DNA from 3 places in the Halomonas sp. KX33721 genome. Region 2 is predicted to be linked to each of the others. Evidence: predicted binding sites of a transcription regulator. Region 2 holds the regulator's gene; each other region holds the start of a gene.

Region 1 (5,895 bases), on a different contig from region 2:
CCAGTGGATCATCTTCTATGAGTAGGACGTGCATAGCGGTTTCCTTGTGATGGAAGCAGCATGACAAACGTGCATTAACCGAACGTTAAGCCCTTTGGCCAAACCCTTGCACCAGATCAAAAAAAGCGCCCTTACCAGGGAAAGTAAGGGCGTCATCGTGAACGGAGTTGCTCACTTAGCGAGCGATACGCTGGGCAATAAACCAGCCCAGCACCATCGCCGCCAGCAGTGCAAGAAGCGGCAGCGTTAGCCCACCCATGGAGGCAATGGCAGGCCCAGGGCAGTAACCGGAAAGCCCCCAGCCCACCCCAAACAGCGCCGCGCCGCCTAGCAATTTGGCATCAAGCTCCTGCTTGGTCGGCAGTTGAAATTTGGCGCTAAACAGCGGCGTACCGCGAGCGAATACTAAGCGGTAGCCACAAAGGTGGTGCCTACGGCGGCCCCGAGTACAAACATCAACGTGGGATCCCAGGCACCGGCAATATCTAAAAAGCCGAGTACCCGCGCAGGGTCGGTCATCCCAGAAATCGCGAGCCCCAAACCAAACAGCAGGCCAGCGAGGTATCCCGCTGCGGTTTTGACGGCCGGTGTGCTCATACCCCACCTCCGATGACATGCCGTACCACATAGACCGTCGCGATGGCCGCGACCAGGAAGGTTCCAGTAGCCGCCATAGACCGGGGCGCTAACCGCGCCAAGCCACATACGCCATGGCCGCTGGTGCAGCCACTGCCAAGCCCCGTGCCTATCCCCACCAGCAGGCCTGCTAACAACATAAGCGGCACACCGCCTGCAGGTTCACCAATCACCGCACCGGGCACGCCTGCCACGTTCCCCAGCCCACCCCCAACGGCCATGACGAGCAGCGGGCCACTAATTAGCCCCGCTAAAAACGCTACCCGCCAAGCACTGTCTCCTTTAGGCCGCTGAGTAATTAAACCGCCAATAATGCCGCTGATACCGGCAATGCGGCCTAGTGCGCCCATCAGCCACACTGCTGAAAGTCCAATCAGCACACCGCCCACTAGCCCGTGCAGGCTCGCTATCCAATCCACATCTAGCTCCTTATGTTACCCAACGCTCGTTGCCTAACGCTTGGTTTTACAGGTGGATATACCCATGAGCGAATACACCGGGCAGAAATTGAATAGCCCCGTTGCCAACGGCGCGACCCCTATCCACCCCCATACACCAATCGTGCCCATCAAGGTCAGCACGATTAACAGTAACCCCACAGCAATCCGCGCTATTTTGTCGATGCCGCCTACGTTCGTTTTCATCACTGTTTCCTACCCATTTATGTGTCGTTAAGTAAACCCACCGCCGCTTAAAACCTGTTAATTGGTACTTTTAGGTATACCTGGCCGTCATCTTCGGCAGGCGGCAGCTCGCCGGCCCGCATATTGACCTGTACCGAAGGAATAATCAGACGTGGCATTCCCAGCGTGGCATCCCGTTCGGTACGCATTTTGACGAACTCTTCCTCGCTAATGCCGTCGTGCACATGGACGTTGGCCTGGCGCTGTTCGGCAACGGTGGTTTCATGCTGATAGGCGTCTCGCCCCGGCGCTTTGTAGTCGTGGCATAAGAACAGCCGCGTTTGCTCGGGCAAAGACAGTACTTTCTGAATAGAGTGGTAGAGCGTGCGAGCATCGCCGCCAGGAAAATCGCAGCGCGCGGTGCCGTAATCCGGCATAAACAGGGTATCGCCCACAAAGGCGGCATCACCGATCACATAGGTCAAACAGGCAGGTGTATGTCCAGGCGTATGCAGTACACGCCCCTCTAACGAGCCAATCGTGAAGGTATCGCCTTCATTGAATAACGCATCAAACTGGCTGCCATCTCGGGCAAACTCGGTGCCTGCATTAAACGCTTTACCAAAAATCTCCTGCACCTCGACGATATGAGCACCAATGCCCGTTTTGCCTCCTAACTGATCATGCAGATACGGCGCTGCGGAGAGGTGGTCAGCGTGGACATGGGTTTCCAATACCCAAGCCACTTCCAGCCGTTTTTCACGGACAAACGCTATAATTTGATTAGCTGAACGAATATCAGTGCGCCCTGCCGCGTAATCAAAGTCCAGAACAGAGTCGATAATGGCGCACGCGCTGCTATCAGGGTCTTGCACCACATAGCTGAACGTATTGGTTGGTTCATCAAAGAAGTGGGTAACGATAGGGCGCTGCATTCTGGAGCCTCCTGAGGATGGACTGCTAACAGTGGATCTATACAGTAAGTGTAGCGCAATAATGGTTATATATTTATATCAATTTATAATTACAGTACCTTTGTTTCTACTTTATGTTTATTAGATCGTCAGAATCCGCGCCCCCTCTAAGCAGTGGATAGAAAGGGTTTGCATTACAGACAGGTATAAAAAAACCGCTGCAGCTCACCGTGCAGCGGTTTCGAGAAACTGAGGCAACTTACGCTGATGCCTATCGTTACACCTTCCTTTGGTTATCCAACTCTACCGCCTCATGCATCCGCGCCAGTATGTCGGGTACAGCGGCCTGAACGCGGTTCCAGCTAGGAATAAATGGCCGTTCGCGGGGGTTATCCAAAAACAGGTTGCCCGCTTCCAGCAGGTTGCTGGCAAATAACTCCACCGCCTGCTCTTCACAGTGACGGTCTAAACTCAGGCCATTCATGGTGGCGTCGTGGTCGTAGGCTTCGATCAAATCGAGTGCTAAACGATAGTACGTGGCTTTTAGCGTGCGGAAGTCTTCACTGCTAAAGCTTACGCCTTGGGTAGCCAGCTTGCGATACAGCGCTTTCGCGATATCCAGGCTCATGCGGTTAAGGCCTGCATTGGCGTCATCTTCGCTAACGGGCTGATGCTTGTGATCGTAGGCATCGGCAATATCGACCTGACATAGCTGGCGGTGGGAGTAGTTGCGCTGCAGCTCAGAGAGTACGCCAATTTCCAGCCCCCAGTCGGCAGGAATACGGATGCCTTCCAGCACATCGCTGCGCATTGCGAACTCTCCAGAGAGCGGGTAGCGGAAGCTATCTAAGTAGTCCAAATAGGGTAGCGGCCCGCATACCGTTTTTAGTGCCCGCAGCAGCGGCGTCACCATCAGCCGAGACACCCGGCCGTTGAGCTTTCCTTCGGCAATGCGGGGGTAATAGCCTTTGCAGAAACTGTAATTGAACCGTGGGTGAGCCACGGGATACATGAGCCGAGCCAACAGGCTGCGGTCGTAGGTCAGGATATCGCAGTCGTGTAATCCCACCACCGACGAGCGACCAGACGCCAGCACGTAACCTGCGCAGTACCACACATTGCGCCCTTTGCCTGGTTCTAACGCTCCCAGATCGTGGCTTTCCAGCTCGGCGTCTAACTCGCGTAGGCGTGGCCCGTCGTTCCATAGAATGCGCGTATGCTGGGGCAAGCGAGAGAAAAACTCCCGGGCGTACAAGAATTGCTCACGGTCGGCGCGGTCCAGGCCAATTACAATCTCGTTGAGGTAGGGCACCTTCACTAACTCATCTACGATGGCAGAAAGCGCCGGACCTTCCAGCTCGGAAAACAGCGACGGCAGTATCAACCCCATCGGGCGACGCTTAGCAAACTGACTCAGCTCCTGCTCCAGTGCCTCTACCGGGCGGCGAGTTAGGTTATGAAAATCGGTGATAACGCCATTTTGATGAAAGTCACTCATTCGCTGATCCCCTTTTGGGTTAGGCCGTTTCTGGTTGTTGGCTAAGTACCGCCGCTAGTCGGCGGTCGTCTCGCCCCCACCAGTGGGCTACCCCCTCGGCCCAGCCCGTTGGTCCAGTTTCCTTAGTGCGATAAAGCGCTGTGTTCGTGGGTGTGACGGTTAAGTCGTGGCAGCCTTTAATCACGACGGCCTGATCGACGGCATCGAGCATGGAAATATCATTGGGGCCATCGCCTAGCCCCAGCGACAGCGGCGCACGGCCACGGAGCGCGGTAAATCGCTTAATGAGCCAGTCAACGGCACTGCCTTTATCCGAGGCCTTACCCATTACGTGCCAAAAGCGCCCGCCTTGCGTCAGCGTCAACCCATCGCCCTCAAGCGCTAAGCGAAAGTTTGCCAGCGCGGCCTCGTCGTCTTCCCAGATAAGCGGCTCGCTGCCTTCACGCTTTCGGGCAGCCTTGGCACGGGGTTCATCTAAACCGGTAAGCGCCATGACTTGGGTAATATCCAGCTCACTCATACGGGTAAAACGAACGCCCAGGCGTTTGCGCCAGACGTTAAGCCGTGCCCGGATAAAGCCCACATCTACTCCAGTGTGTTTAACCACCACGCCATCCAGGCCACTCCCTGGGCGGTCTAGCCGTGCGTGACACCAGCCCGGTGGCAGGCCAATCACAGCGCCGTTTTCCGCCACAAATGGGGTAGCTGTCAGGCCTAGCGCTTCACGCAGGGAAATAAGTTCGGCACGGGTTTTACTAGTGACCGGTATAACGGGCACGCCCAGCTGTTTTAGGCGCGCCAGCCAAGGCGCTGCCGGTGAGAAGTCATAGCTGTGGTGGTCTAGCAAGGAACCGTCTAGGTCAGTGACCACCAAGCGCGGTTGAAGCGCTGGGTCAGCACTACCGGGCGACAGCGCTATATCAGGCAACTCGGTCTGAGTATGTGTAGTGCGAGTCTGTTCGGTCATGGCGCCACCTTATTGCAATCTTAAAAGCCGTTACGCAGGCGTCTCTTTCAGATAAGCAATAAAGCAGAATGTATGCCAATGAAGTTCATCTAATATAAATCAAACACTTAAAATCAAAGAAAGGGCGCTGAAGGCTTGAGCACCAAAAAAGCGCATCAGAAAAGCACCAAATAGGTGCAAAAAAGGTGAGGTGACTGCTCCCCGCCCTGACGGGCGAGGCTTCCCACGTCTTAGGCCGCTGCCGGTGCGTGACCGGGCTTACACAGGCCTCGATGGGCAGAGACCGACAGTCCTTCGGCCTTTAACGTTAAAATGCCTTGCTGGCGAATATTGATCGCGGCGTTAATGTCGCGGTCGATGCCTTGCGTGCCGCAGCCGGGGCAATCCCAAGTGCGAACCGTTAGCGGCATTTGTTCGACCTTGTGGCCGCAGCCCGCACAGGTCTTGGTGCTGGCAAACCACTGGTCGATTTTGACCAGATGCTTGCCTTGCTGCTTGGCTTTGTAGTCCAGTTTTTGGATCAGGCTGTGCCAACTGGCATCGGCAATATGTTTTGCCAGCTTGCGGTTTTTCAGCAGGTTTTTGACGTTCAAGGTCTCGACCACCACCGCTTGGTTATCGTCAATGAATTGTCGAGACAGTTTATGCTGGAAGTCAGCACGGGCATTGGCCAAGCGCTCGTGCGCCTTGGCAAGGGTTAGCCGTGCTTTCGCACGGCGCTTGCTGCCCTTCTGGCAGCGGGAAAGCGCTTTTTGTTTGCGCCGCAAATTAGCACGCGCCCGCTTCAAGAAACGAGGATTGGCCACTTTGCGGCCAGTCGAGTCGATAGACAAATGCGTCAAGCCCATATCGACCCCCAGCACGGTGTCGACGGTTTGCAGCGGTGTGGGCGCCTCTACACCATCATCCACCAGCAGCGCGGCAAAATACTTGCCCGTGGTGGTGCGGGTTAAGGTGATGCTTTTCAGCGTGCCGGTGATGTCACGGTGAAGTCGGGCTTTAATCGGCGTGAGCTTCGGTATTTTGATCCAGCTCTCACCGACCTTGATGCCGGTGCAGTGATAGCTCGATTGCTTACCGTGCTTGCGCTTGAATTTGGGGTAGCGGGCTTTTAACTGGGGGTTAAAGAAGTTCTGGAAGGCGCGATCCAAGTTAATGCACGCCTGCTGCAACGCAATTGAATCGTAGTCTTTCAGCCAGTGGTACTTGCGGGATTTTTTCGCTACCGCCAGTAGCGGCTTGAGGTCTTTCTTAGCC
Region 2 (5,895 bases):
TCTCAGGTCATGCACGGATAAGCGCGACGTATCGATCAACAAGTCAGCGAGATCGCGAATTTCAAGCAGCGTCTCTTCTTCTTTATTGATGGCCTCTTCCAACGTCATTTCGCTATCCCGGGTAAGCGGGTGGCGACGGCGGGTGGCTGAGTAACGCTCCAAAAGAATGCGCGCATCCGTGGTCAGATAGATGACCTGAAAACGAATTTCTCGCTGGCGTAGTTCTTCCAGTAAAGCTGGGAGGCGTTCAAGCGCCGTAGGAAGGTTGCGCGCGTCAATGCTCACTGCTAAGTGAGTGCGCTCGCCTTGCTCACGTAGTTCATCAACTAATGAGCCCAGCAGCATGGCGGGTAAATTGTCGATAGCGTAGTAGCCAAGATCCTCTAGCGCTTGTAAGGCGATAGATTTACCGGACCCTGAACGGCCGCTAATGATCACCAGTTGCATAGCGTCTCTCTTGGCTTGCATGGGAGGAAATTATCGCTGCGTGCAGTGGCCACCGCCCATAAAGCCTAGGCGGCTTGTTCGCGAATCTTGGCGGTAATAAGTGCTAAGAGTTCGCGCTGACTATCGGCTTTACGTAACTGCTGACGCGTATGGGCGTCGTTCATAATAGTAGCCACTTGGCCAAGCAGTGCTAGGTGGGTGTCATCTGCCTCTTCTGGTACCAGCAGCACAAACACAAGATCCACCGGGTCGCCATCAATGGCGTCGAAGTCTACTGGCTCAGCAAGCTTTAAAAAGCCAGCAATGGGTGCGCTACAGTGAGGACTGCGAGCGTGGGGGATGGCAACCCCGTTGCCTATCCCCGTACTGCCTAGTCGCTCGCGGCCAATGAGTCGGCTAAACACCTCTTGGCTATCTAGGCTGGGTGTATTTTGGGCGATAAAGGTGCTGAAAAACTCCAGCACCCGTTTTTTGCTGCCCCCGGGAACGTCATAAAGCACGCGCTCCGGGGGGAGGATGGTTTCCAACGTCATTGAGTTAACGCACACCAGCGCCCTGGGCGCGAGCTTGTGCTTTTTCCTTATGTTTAACGAGTTGACGATCGATTTTGTCTGCTAGCGCATCAATAGCGGCATACATGTCGTTATCAAGCGCTTCGGCGTGAAGGTCTGCACCGGCAGCGTGCAGTGTGCAGGCTGCTTGCTGGCGCTCCTTCTCAACAGATAAGGTCACTTGCACCGTGGTAATGTTGTCGTAGTGGCGTTCAACGCGCTGCAGCTTTTCGTTAACGTAGTCGCGCAAGGCGTCAGTCAGTTCAACGTGATGACCAGTGATGTTTACTTGCATTGACGTGCTCCTTATCCATCGGACTGTACTTCGATTGTAACCCTTTTTACGCTATTGCAAAGCCCTTGCGTTGAGTTTGTTCATACGTACCGCTTAACTAGCGTAAACGGCGGCGCTCACTTGACGAGGGAATGCCCATTGACTCCCGATATTTTGCGACAGTACGCCGTGCAACGCTAATGCTCTCCTCTTCAAGCAGAGTCACCAAGCGGCTATCGGAGAGCGGTTTTCCTGAGGGCTCATCCTGAATCAGCTTTTTGATGCGGGCGCGAATGGCTGTGCTGGAGTGGCTGTCGCCGCCGTCTTGGCCGCTTACCTGGCTTGAGAAGAAGTACTTAAGCTCGAAAACGCCCCGCGGCGTGTGAATAAATTTCTGCGTGGTCACACGAGATATGGTGGATTCGTGCATCTCTACCGCTTCAGCAATATCCGCTAAAATCAGCGGTTTCATTGCTTCTTCGCCATGCTCCAGAAAGCCAATTTGGCGTGCAATAATTTCACGCCCAACTCGTAGCAGCGTGTCATTGCGACTCGATAAGCTTTTGATCAGCCAGCGGGCTTCTTGGAGGTGCTCTTTGAGGAACTGGTTGTCTTGGCTTTTGTCTGCGCGTTTGATCAAGCTGGCGTAGTCGGGCTGTATACGCAAGCGTGGTAGTGCTTCTGGATTGAGCTCTAAATGCCAACCTTCATTGTCGTGCCGAACGACTAGGTCGGGGGTGATGTAGCTGTCGTCGGTAACGCCATAGGTGCTCCCAGGGCGTGGGTCAAGGCTGCGAATTAAACGGATGACATCGTCAAGCTGCTCGTCATCAAGGCTTAAACGGCGCTTGAGAAGCCGCATATCGTCTTTGCCTAATGCTTCCAAAAACTGGCGAACCAGCCGTTTGGCGGGCATTAGCAGAGGGGTGTCCTCAGGTAGTGAGGCGAGTTGCAGCATCAGGCATTCACGCAGGTCTCGGGCAAAGACGCCGGTGGGCTCAAATTGCTGCAAGCGCAGCAGGGTATTTTCCACTTCCCGCTGGCTTAAGCTGTCATGGCCTTGGGCTTTTAATCCTTCCCGAATGTCATTAAGCGGCTGGGTGAGATAGCCGTTGGCATCCAGCGCATCAATCAGGCTTTCCGCGATGGCGTATTCTCGCGGGCTAAAGTCTGTCATGGCCAGTTGCCATAGCAGGTGGCCATGTAGGCTTTGTCCAGCGGCTTGGCGTTCGAAGTCGGGGCCTTCACTGTTGCCACCCAGGCTGCCTATGTCTTGATAGGTATCTGACCAGTCACTGTCGACGGAGAGTTCGTTGGGGATGCTCTCGGACCACTCAGCCTCTTGAGGCTCACTGACAGCCTGCTCGCCAAACTCATCTTCTTGCTCAAGCATGGGATTGGCATCTAGCGCTTGCTGAATTTCTTGACGAAGGTCCAGCGTCGATAGCTGAAGCAGGGCGATAGCCTGCTGCAGCTGAGGTGTCATGGTCAGCTGTGTGCCGATACGCAATTGGAGAGAAGCTTTCATGACCATCTGAGAACCACTCGTTAATCAGAAAGCTCCACCCTAGAGTGAGTTATGGCTTGGTGCAAGTGCAATAAGCATGCCACTAAAAGAAATGCTTCTGCAGGTCACTGTTTAAAGGCGGAAATCAGCGCCTAAATAGACATCTCGAACCTTCTGGTTGTTGAGGATTTCCTGGGCGTTTCCACTGGCAATGATGTGACCGTCGCCAACAATGTAGGCAATATCACAAATATCCAGCGTTTCACGAACGTTATGGTCGGTGATCAATACACCAATGTGGCGTTTCTTTAACGCTCGAATGATAGCTTTAATTTCCCCAACGGAAATCGGGTCAACCCCGGCAAAAGGTTCATCCAGCAGGATAAAGGCCGGTTCGGTGGCCAAAGAGCGGGCGATTTCAACACGGCGGCGTTCGCCCCCAGAAAGACTCATGCCTAAGTTGTCGCGTATATGAGTGATGTGAAAATCTTCAAGTAGTAACTCAAGTTGTGCTTCCCGGGCGCTTCGATCAAGCTCTTTGCGTGTCTCTAAAATGGCCATAATGTTGTCAGCCACGGAGAGCTTGCGGAAGATGGAAGCTTCCTGGGGTAGATAACCAATCCCTGCCATGGCGCGTTCATGCATAGGAGCATGAGTGAGGTCAAGGTCGTCAATGCCTACTTTGCCCGCATCCAATTTGACCAACCCCACAATCATATAAAACGAGGTGGTTTTACCTGCACCATTAGGGCCAAGTAGCCCAACCACGCTACCTTGAGTGATTTCCAGATTAATATCTTTAACCACACGGCGGCGCTTATAGCTCTTCGCTAAATGATGGGCGTAGAGCGTTTTTACTGGTGTGGGGGCTGGGGATGTTGATGCTGCCACGTGGCCACTTCCTATTGTTCGGGCTGAAGGGTCATACGAATACGCTGATTTTCACTGCCGCTAACGTCAGAGCGTGCTTGTACTACTTCTTGATCGATAAAGTACTCTAAACGTCCACCTTGGAAGTGATCTCCTTGCTGGGTCAGCTCAGCTTGGTCAATCAGCTCAACCCGGCGTTCGGAAACGTGATAAATAATCCGACGCGCCCAGCCTTCTATAGGGGTTTCTTGGTCTTCAATTTGGTTACGCAAGTAAGCACGCTCGCCCGTAGCGATGGCGCGAGACAACTCGCCAGCATTGTTACGCTGAATTTCGACACGCTCGCCGCGTAGCTGCATATTGCCTTGGCGAATGTCAACGTTACCGGTGTACACGGCTGTCCCTGCTCGTTGGTCAAGATCTAACCGGTCGGCCTCCACATGAATAGGCGCTTGGTTTTGTGCCGCTACAGGCAGTGCAATTGTGACAAGCGGCACGGCTAGGGCAAGAAGTACAGTGCGGATTAGAGCATTCATCGCGACTCCTAAGGGGAACGGGTGGCCGGCGGATGAACGCCGCGCACGTTGTTGGTTAAACGGACTTGGCTGTCATCCAGCCATACATCCATTCGGGAGGCTTCCATACGCTGAGGGGGCTGCTGCAACACTACGTGGGTGTCGCTCCAGGCATGCCGGGTGGTCCCGTCGTAGTTTAATAGTTCGCTATCAAGCTGCCACCCCTCTTCAGGCGCTAGTAGTCGCGCGGAGCCTGCCAATGTTAATGCTTGGGTTTCAGTATTGAGGGTGCCAGTGTTCGCCGTGGCGAGCCACTCACGTTGTTCGCTATCAAACAGCGTGGCACGGGGTGACAACACGTCAGTCATTGCCGTTTGCGGAGTATGCACCAGCCGTGGGGTTACCAGAGATTGCTGAATAGTGCCTGTTTCGCCAAATAGGGTAATTTCGGCATTCTCTAATACGTGCCCAGGTTCCTGGGCACGAGCTTCAGAGTCAATCTCAGTCTCCTGGGGGCCGCGAGGGTCTAGCCAAACCAGCACGCCGCCTAGGGCGATGACCATTGCCGTGATCCAGACCCGTTTTCTTACCCTAAAGCGCATTATGGCTGTCCGTGCAGATACGTATCGAGTACGGCATCCCAGTGCCCTTGGGACGTTAGGAGCGTATCGCAAATTTCACGCACAGCCCCGTGTCCGCCAAGGCGTTCAGTGATCCAGTCGGCATGGGGGTGCATGTAGTCCGGAGCATTGGGGACCGTAATACCGACACCGGAGCGCTTGATCGGAGCAAGATCAGGTAGGTCATCTCCACAGTAGGCGACCTGTTCTAAGGTGATATCAAGCCGCTGACAAAGCGCTCTCAGGGTAGTGAGTTTGTCTTCACAGCCCTGGTATACGTGAGTGATTCCTAAGGCGGCAGCGCGCTGGCTCACCATAGGTGAATCACGGCCGGTAATCAGCGCCACATGGATGCCGACACGCTTGAGTAACTTCAGGCCATGACCGTCCTGGGTGTGAAACGCTTTGATTTCGATACCGTCAGCCTGAAAATAGAGACGGCCGTCAGTAAGTACACCGTCTACATCAATCGCAAGCAGTTTTACGCGGCGAAGCCGGTCGAGTAGTGCATCAGGTAGGGCCATAAAGCCTCCATCATCCATTGCCAAAAAAGCAGTATAAAGTCGTTAAATAACGCCGCTGGCAAGCAGGTCATGCATATGCAGCGCGCCGATGGGGCGCTGCTGTTCATCAACAACAGCCAGTGCAGTGATACGGTTATCTTCCATAATGCGCACCGCTTCGGCAGCTAGTATGTCTGGACCAATGCGCTTGCCGGGGCGCGTCATTACGTCATCTACCTGAACATCGCGCAGGTCGTGGTGTTGGTCTAGCGTGCGACGCAAGTCGCCGTCGGTATAGACCCCGGCAAGACGGCCTTCGCTATCCACCACGCAGGTAAAGCCCAGCCCTTGGCGTGTTATCTCAAGTAGTGCATCGCGCAGCGGGCTGCCCAGCGCTACTTGAGGGAGCCGTGAGCCATCGTGCATTAAGTCGCTAACACGCAGTAGTAAGCGCTTACCGAGGCTGCCGCCAGGGTGAGAGAGGGCAAAGTCTTCAGCGGTAAAGCCCCGTGCTTCCAATAGAGCAACAGCAAGGGCGTCGCCTAGGGCAAGGGCGGCGGTGGTGGAGCTGGTGGGTGCTAGGTCAAGCGGGCAGGCTTCTCGTTCTA
Region 3 (5,895 bases), on a different contig from region 2:
GTCCATTCACGTCCGTGATGCTTACTGGGCCTCCTGCCCTCCTCTATTGCCTATTAGCCTGCTCACGCTTTGATGGGTTGGAACTTGGTTGCCAACAGTGAAATTGGTTAAATCATCAATGGTGACACTATAAGTATTAACACTTATAACACTGCAGGCATTGGGCCAATCATACCAATAAATAAAAAATATCTTTAATATCAATAAATTAAACAAAAAAATAAAAGCCCAGCCTAACCGAAATTGACAGAAAACTCAGGGATGACATGGATAATATTGACACATGCGACAAATGCGCACGGTTCACATCTATGCTAAGGAGAGATAAGCAGCGTTGGTAAAACGTTCCACCTCATGGCTACTTACCGGTGGCAACCCGCACCAACAGCGCTTATGTTACTCATCACACCATGACGCCCCAGCGGGGCATTATTTAGTAGAGAGGAAAGACCCAATGAAACGCACCATTGCGCTTGGCATACTCTTACTGGCCACACTACTCACCATTAGCGGCTGTAACACAGTTCGCGGTATGGGCCAGGATATTGAGCAGGGTGGTGAAGCCATTCAGCGTTCGGCGGATTAAACCATGATGATGACCGTCTACCTTTCACATGGCTTGGAGAGTGGCCCAGGGGCACTGAAAATGCAGGCGCTCAAGGGTATTGCTGAACAGCTTGATGACTGTGAGCCGGTCGTCATGGATTACCGGGGCATGGACGAGCCAGCCGAGCGATTGAAACACCTTACCGCTACTCTGCTGGCTCGTGGTGATGACCCCGCCCGCTGTGTATTAGCAGGCTCAAGCTTAGGCGGCTGGCTCAGCGCTGCCGCCAGTACGCAAACACCGGTGTTGGGCTGTTTTTTACTCGCCCCCGCGCTTGGCCTGCCTGAGTACCCAGAGACCTCACCGACGATTCAAGCCCAGCATACGCATATCATTCATGGCTGGCGTGATGATGTGGTACCCCCAGGCCCAGTGATTGAGCGTGCTCGCCTACAGCGCTTGTCACTGCGAATGATTGATGACGATCATCGCCTGCATAGCAGCCTGGACACTATCCTGGACGACTTTACACGCTTCTTAGCCCAGTGTGCGGACGCCCGCCCACCGGTTTAGCCTCAGCAACGCAATGGAAAACGAAAAAACGCGTACAGCAGTCAACATAAGCACCCAAAACCTATACAAAAAATATACGTTAAAAAGGAGAGTGCACATGCTTGGACTATTTAAGCGCGACCCAAAAAAGAAGCTTCAACAAGCGTACGAACGCAAGCTGCAAGCGGCGATGGAAGCTTCCCGCAACGGCGATATGCGCGCCAACGCCACACTGACAGAAGAGATTCTTGCCGACATCAACCGCCTTAAGGCTCAAGAGGGCTAACGCGGTGCGCATCAGTTTGGGTTTGGCTGCGCTGCTCACAGGCACCTTAACCACGCACGCCTACGGAAGCTGCCGCCATGGTGTGGAGCATCAGCTAGAAGGGCTGGGGATTCAACACACCTTCAGCCTGCTGCCCTGGGAACAGGCTGAGTGTGACCTCCCCGAGCCAACACTGGCCGATGCCGTGTTTGTACTCCCTGCCCCCATTTCCGCCGAGCCGATGCCCTAGGCGTCATCCGCCAACGCAGGCAGCAGCGTTTTTAGTTTACGGGTCAGCGTATTACGCCCCCAGCCCAGCAGCTCAGCGGCCTCGCCTTTGCGACCACCGGTATGTTTGAGTGCAGTTTCAATCAAAATGCGCTCGAAATCAGGTACCGCCTCTTCCAGCAGGTGCGTATGGCCTTCTGCCAAAGCATGATCAGCCCAATCGCGAAATGCTGAACGCCAATCACCGTGGACGCTACTTTCCGACGCACCGACCGTGCGTAGCTCTGGCGGCAGGTCTTCTACCAGGATTTCCCGGCCAGAGGCCATGACCGTTAACCAACGGCAGATATTTTCCAGCTGACGTACGTTGCCGGGCCACGGCAGCCGGGTTAAGTGCGCCTCTGCCTCAGGGGTCAGCACTTTGATATCGGTGGAAAGCTCTTTCGCCGCTTCGGCCAAAAAATGCCGGGTTAGCCGGGGAATATCTTCGCGGCGCTCGGCAAGGCGCGGTAGATGAACGCGAATCACGTTCAGACGGTGGAACAAGTCTTCACGAAAGCGCCCATCATCTACCAACGACTCTAGGTTCTGGTGGGTTGCCGCGATAATCCGCACATCAACTTTTACCGGGGTATGCCCGCCCACGCGGTAAAACTCGCCGTCGGCCAGCACGCGCAGCAGACGGGTTTGCGTCTCGGCGGGCATATCGCCGATTTCATCCAGAAACAGCGTGCCACCGTTGGCCTGCTCGAAGCGCCCTTGGCGCTGGGCAGCCGCCCCAGTAAACGCGCCTTTCTCATGGCCAAAAAGCTCGGACTCTATTAAGTCACGAGGAATTGCCGCCATATTCAAAGCAATAAACGGCTTGCCCGCCCTCGGGCTGTGCTGATGCAGCGCCTGGGCGACACGCTCTTTACCGGTGCCCGACTCACCGTTAATCAGTACCGTAATGTGCGAATGGGAGAGCCGCCCAATGGCGCGAAAGACTTCCTGCATGGCGGGCGCTTCACCGATGATCTCGGCGCTTAGGCCTTCCGGCACGCTCACCGGCCGCTGGCGTTCACGGGCGTGGGCTACCGCACGGCGTACCAGCGCCAGCGCCTCATCCACATCAAACGGCTTGGGCAAGTACTCAAACGCCCCCCCCTGATAAGAGGCCACGGCGCTATCTAAATCGGAGTGAGCGGTCATGACAATGACCGGCAGGTCCGGGTGGGCTTCGCGAACCCGTGACATTAAATCCAGCCCATCAATCCCCGGCATGCGAATATCGGTCACCAACACATCCGGTGGGCTTTCCAGCAGCCGTGCCAGCGCTGTGTCGGCACGCTCAATACACTCGACCTCTAGGTCTGGCTGCGCCAGTGCGCGCTCCAGCACCCAACGGATAGCGCGGTCATCATCGACAATAACCACCCGTGCAACATCGGTACGTGTCGCCTCAGTCATGACGCTTCTCCGGTGCAATTAATAACTAATGGAATCAGTAAACGAAATTCGGTATGTCCAGGTCGTGAGTCGCATTCGATCAATCCCTGATGTTGATACAAAATTGACTGAGCAATGGATAGCCCCAAACCGCTGCCTTCCGCGCGGCCAGACACCATCGGGTAAAAGAGGGTTTCGCGTAGGCTTTCAGGAATGCCAGGGCCGTTATCAATCACGCCGACTTCGCTCACTAGCCGGTGCCGCTCGGCGCCTAAAGTGAACTGGCGCCGGGCACGGGTGCGCAGAATCAGCTCCGGTGAGGGGGTCTCTGCATCGCTCATGGCCTGCACCGCGTTACGCGCCACGTTCAATACCGCTTGAATCATTTGCGACTCATCACCGGAAAGATCCGGCAGGCTGGGGTCGTAATCACGGTTGACGGTGACATCGGGATGCTCGGCAATCAGCAGCGCTCGCACTCGCTCCAGCACTTTATGGATATTGACCGGCTCATGTTTAATGATGCGGTTCGGGCCCAGCATGGAATCAACCAAATCTCGTAAGCGGTCGACTTCTTCGACGATGATATGGGTAAATTCCCGCAGCGCCGGGTCGTCTAAATCACGCTCCAGCAGTTGCGCCGCACCGCGAATGCCGCCTAATGGGTTTTTCACCTCGTGGGCCAAGCCCCGCGCCAGCACCTTAATGGTCTCTTGGCGGGTGGTGAGCGCCTCTTCGCGGGAGATCTGCATCAAGCGGTCTCGCGGCTCGACTTCCAGCAGCAGCTCATCGGCTGAGAGGGGCGTTACCGTATAGTCCACCGTGAGCGGCTCACTATTGAGCGGCGTGACACGCGCTTCCCGCTGGGTATAGGGGTGAAAGGCATCCCGCGCTTTGGCCAATACCTCATCAATACTTTCCCCACCGCCTAGCAAGGTATCTAGACTAATACCCTGCACACGGCTAAAGCTCACCGCTAGCAGCGCTTCCGCCGCTGGGTTCATCCAGCGGACACGGAGTTCACCGTCGAGCAGTAGCACTGCGGTGGTGAGATGTTCTAATAAGCGCTGATACATGGCGTGTCCTGAAACGTCGCTCTAATAATAGTGTGATGAACACTAGCGTGATGGGATCGTTGAGAGAGGAACTGCAAAAAGCGCGCCAATTAAGCACAAACGGCGGCATGCACGGCTGATGGGCAGCCGGTGTGGGCACAGCGAGCCGTTATAGCGCACTGCCGAACAAATTCAGATACTCCTATGCACCATTGTAGTGCATTGCACTATTCAGCAATAAAAATAGTCACCGGATCGGTGCGGTGTTGAATACGCCCTTGGCTATCCAACAGTTCGGCCTGCAGCTGGTGTTGTCCCGCTGGCAAGCCCGCCAGCCAGAACGCATCGCTATGCAGGGCAGATTGGCTTAGTTCGCCATTCACGAGCAGTTGAATTTGGTGGTCGTCGCGTAGCGGCGGCGAAACCGCCACTTCAACCGGCGTCATATTATTTCGCAACGAGGCCCCCGCCGCTGGGTTAGCAATCGCAAAGCGGTCATAGGGCATAAACGGTTGGCCAGGATTCCCCTTCGCGCGGGGAGACAGAGAAGCAGGCCGAGCAGCGGTAGGCACGCTCTGCAGCGGGGCCAGCGTGATCGCTTTACCACCACGCTCTGGGTTGTCAGTAAACGTCACGTTGCCCTGCGCATCCACCACACGATACACCGTTTGAGCCTGCGCAGCGCTTACCCACAAGCCCAGCAGTAGCGCAGCCCCTGTGGACAAACCACTTTTTTGACGCAAACGCCATCTACTGATCATTACTTTCTCACCCTTATGTTGCTCCAACAAAGAACCCCGCCGAGGCGGGGTTTTTCAGGCTAATCACACCGCAAGGGTGATGTTAGCACTCTTGTTAAAACGGTGTTTAGCAACCGTTCTTAGCAAGAGTAGTACATGTCGAACTCGATCGGGTGAGTGGTCATGCGAATGCGCTCCACTTCTTCCATCTTCAGCTCGATGTAAGCATCGATCATTTCATCAGTAAATACGCCGCCTTCGGTCAGGAACGCACGGTCAGCATCGAGTGCTTCCAGTGCTTGGTCCAGGCTGTTGGCAACGGTCGGTACGGACTTGCCTTCTTCCGGCGGCAGGTCGTACAGGTTCTTGTCCATGGCATCGCCAGGGTGGATCTTGTTCTTGATACCGTCGATACCCGCCATCAGCATCGCTGCAAACGCCAGGTAGGGGTTAGCAGTCGGATCAGGGAAGCGAGTCTCTACACGCTTGCCTTTCGGGCTAGCGGTGTAAGGAATACGGATAGAAGCAGAACGGTTACGGGCACTGTAGGCCAGCATGACCGGTGCTTCGAAGCCCGGAACCAGACGCTTGTACGAGTTGGTAGAAGCGTTGGTGAAGGCGTTCAGGGCACGAGCGTGCTTGATGATACCGCCGATGTAGTACAGCGCCATTTCAGACAGGCCCGCGTACTCGTCGCCAGCAAACTGGTTCTGACCATCTTTCCAGAACGACTGGTGTACGTGCATACCAGAACCGTTGTCGCCTACCAGCGGTTTCGGCATGAAGGTAGCGGTTTTGCCGTAAGCGTGCGCCACGTTGTGGATCACGTACTTCATTTCCTGAACTTCGTCAGCTTTCTTCACCAGCGTGTTGAATTTAACGCCGATTTCGTTCTGACCCGCGTTGGCAACTTCGTGGTGGTGAACTTCCACGGTCTGGCCAATCGCTTCCAGGGTGTTACACATCGCGCCACGGATATCGTGGAAGCTATCGACCGGAGGAACCGGGAAGTAGCCGCCTTTCACGCGCGGACGGTGACCCAGGTTGCCGCCTTCTACTTTATTGTCAGTTGCCCAAGCG

Evidence for each region. The regulator sigma-54, encoded in region 2, starts transcription at its own class of promoters, with help from an activator protein. The targets are predictions, from matches to a motif close to TGGCACNNNNNTTGCTNT.
Region 1: a site for sigma-54 is predicted at 4,699-4,716, ahead of A3220_RS11880 (HAD-IIB family hydrolase). Genes of this name have one in related genera too.
Region 3: a site for sigma-54 is predicted at 4,167-4,184, ahead of glnL (nitrogen regulation protein NR(II)). Genes of this name have one in related genera too.

Annotation. Positions count from the first base shown of each region.
Region 1 covers NZ_LVIA01000030.1:44,052-49,946, forward strand. Annotated here, with positions in the region: gene A3220_RS11850 (response regulator transcription factor) at 1-34, opposite strand, end outside; partial or broken gene A3220_RS11855 (DUF6691 family protein) at 176-597, opposite strand; gene A3220_RS11860 (hypothetical protein) at 594-1,055, opposite strand; gene A3220_RS11865 (DUF2892 domain-containing protein) at 1,089-1,280, opposite strand; gene A3220_RS11870 (MBL fold metallo-hydrolase) at 1,328-2,194, opposite strand; gene A3220_RS11875 (hypothetical protein) at 2,451-3,671, opposite strand; gene A3220_RS11880 (HAD-IIB family hydrolase) at 3,691-4,638, opposite strand; gene A3220_RS11885 (RNA-guided endonuclease TnpB family protein) at 4,869-5,895, opposite strand, start outside.
Region 2 covers NZ_LVIA01000012.1:23,717-29,611, forward strand. Annotated here, with positions in the region: gene rapZ (RNase adapter RapZ) at 1-447, opposite strand, end outside; gene ptsN (PTS IIA-like nitrogen regulatory protein PtsN) at 513-980, opposite strand; gene raiA (ribosome-associated translation inhibitor RaiA) at 985-1,293, opposite strand; gene A3220_RS04245 (RNA polymerase factor sigma-54) at 1,391-2,806, opposite strand; gene lptB (LPS export ABC transporter ATP-binding protein) at 2,912-3,670, opposite strand; gene lptA (lipopolysaccharide transport periplasmic protein LptA) at 3,682-4,185, opposite strand; gene lptC (LPS export ABC transporter periplasmic protein LptC) at 4,194-4,766, opposite strand; gene A3220_RS04265 (HAD hydrolase family protein) at 4,766-5,308, opposite strand; gene A3220_RS04270 (KpsF/GutQ family sugar-phosphate isomerase) at 5,351-5,895, opposite strand, start outside.
Region 3 covers NZ_LVIA01000043.1:11,770-17,664, reverse strand. Annotated here, with positions in the region: gene A3220_RS15005 (entericidin A/B family lipoprotein) at 455-586, shown strand; gene A3220_RS15000 (alpha/beta fold hydrolase) at 593-1,120, shown strand; gene A3220_RS17320 (DUF6435 family protein) at 1,218-1,385, shown strand; gene A3220_RS14995 (hypothetical protein) at 1,390-1,614, shown strand; gene ntrC (nitrogen regulation protein NR(I)) at 1,611-3,041, opposite strand; gene glnL (nitrogen regulation protein NR(II)) at 3,038-4,096, opposite strand; gene A3220_RS14980 (DUF4124 domain-containing protein) at 4,303-4,836, opposite strand; gene glnA (glutamate--ammonia ligase) at 4,956-5,895, opposite strand, start outside.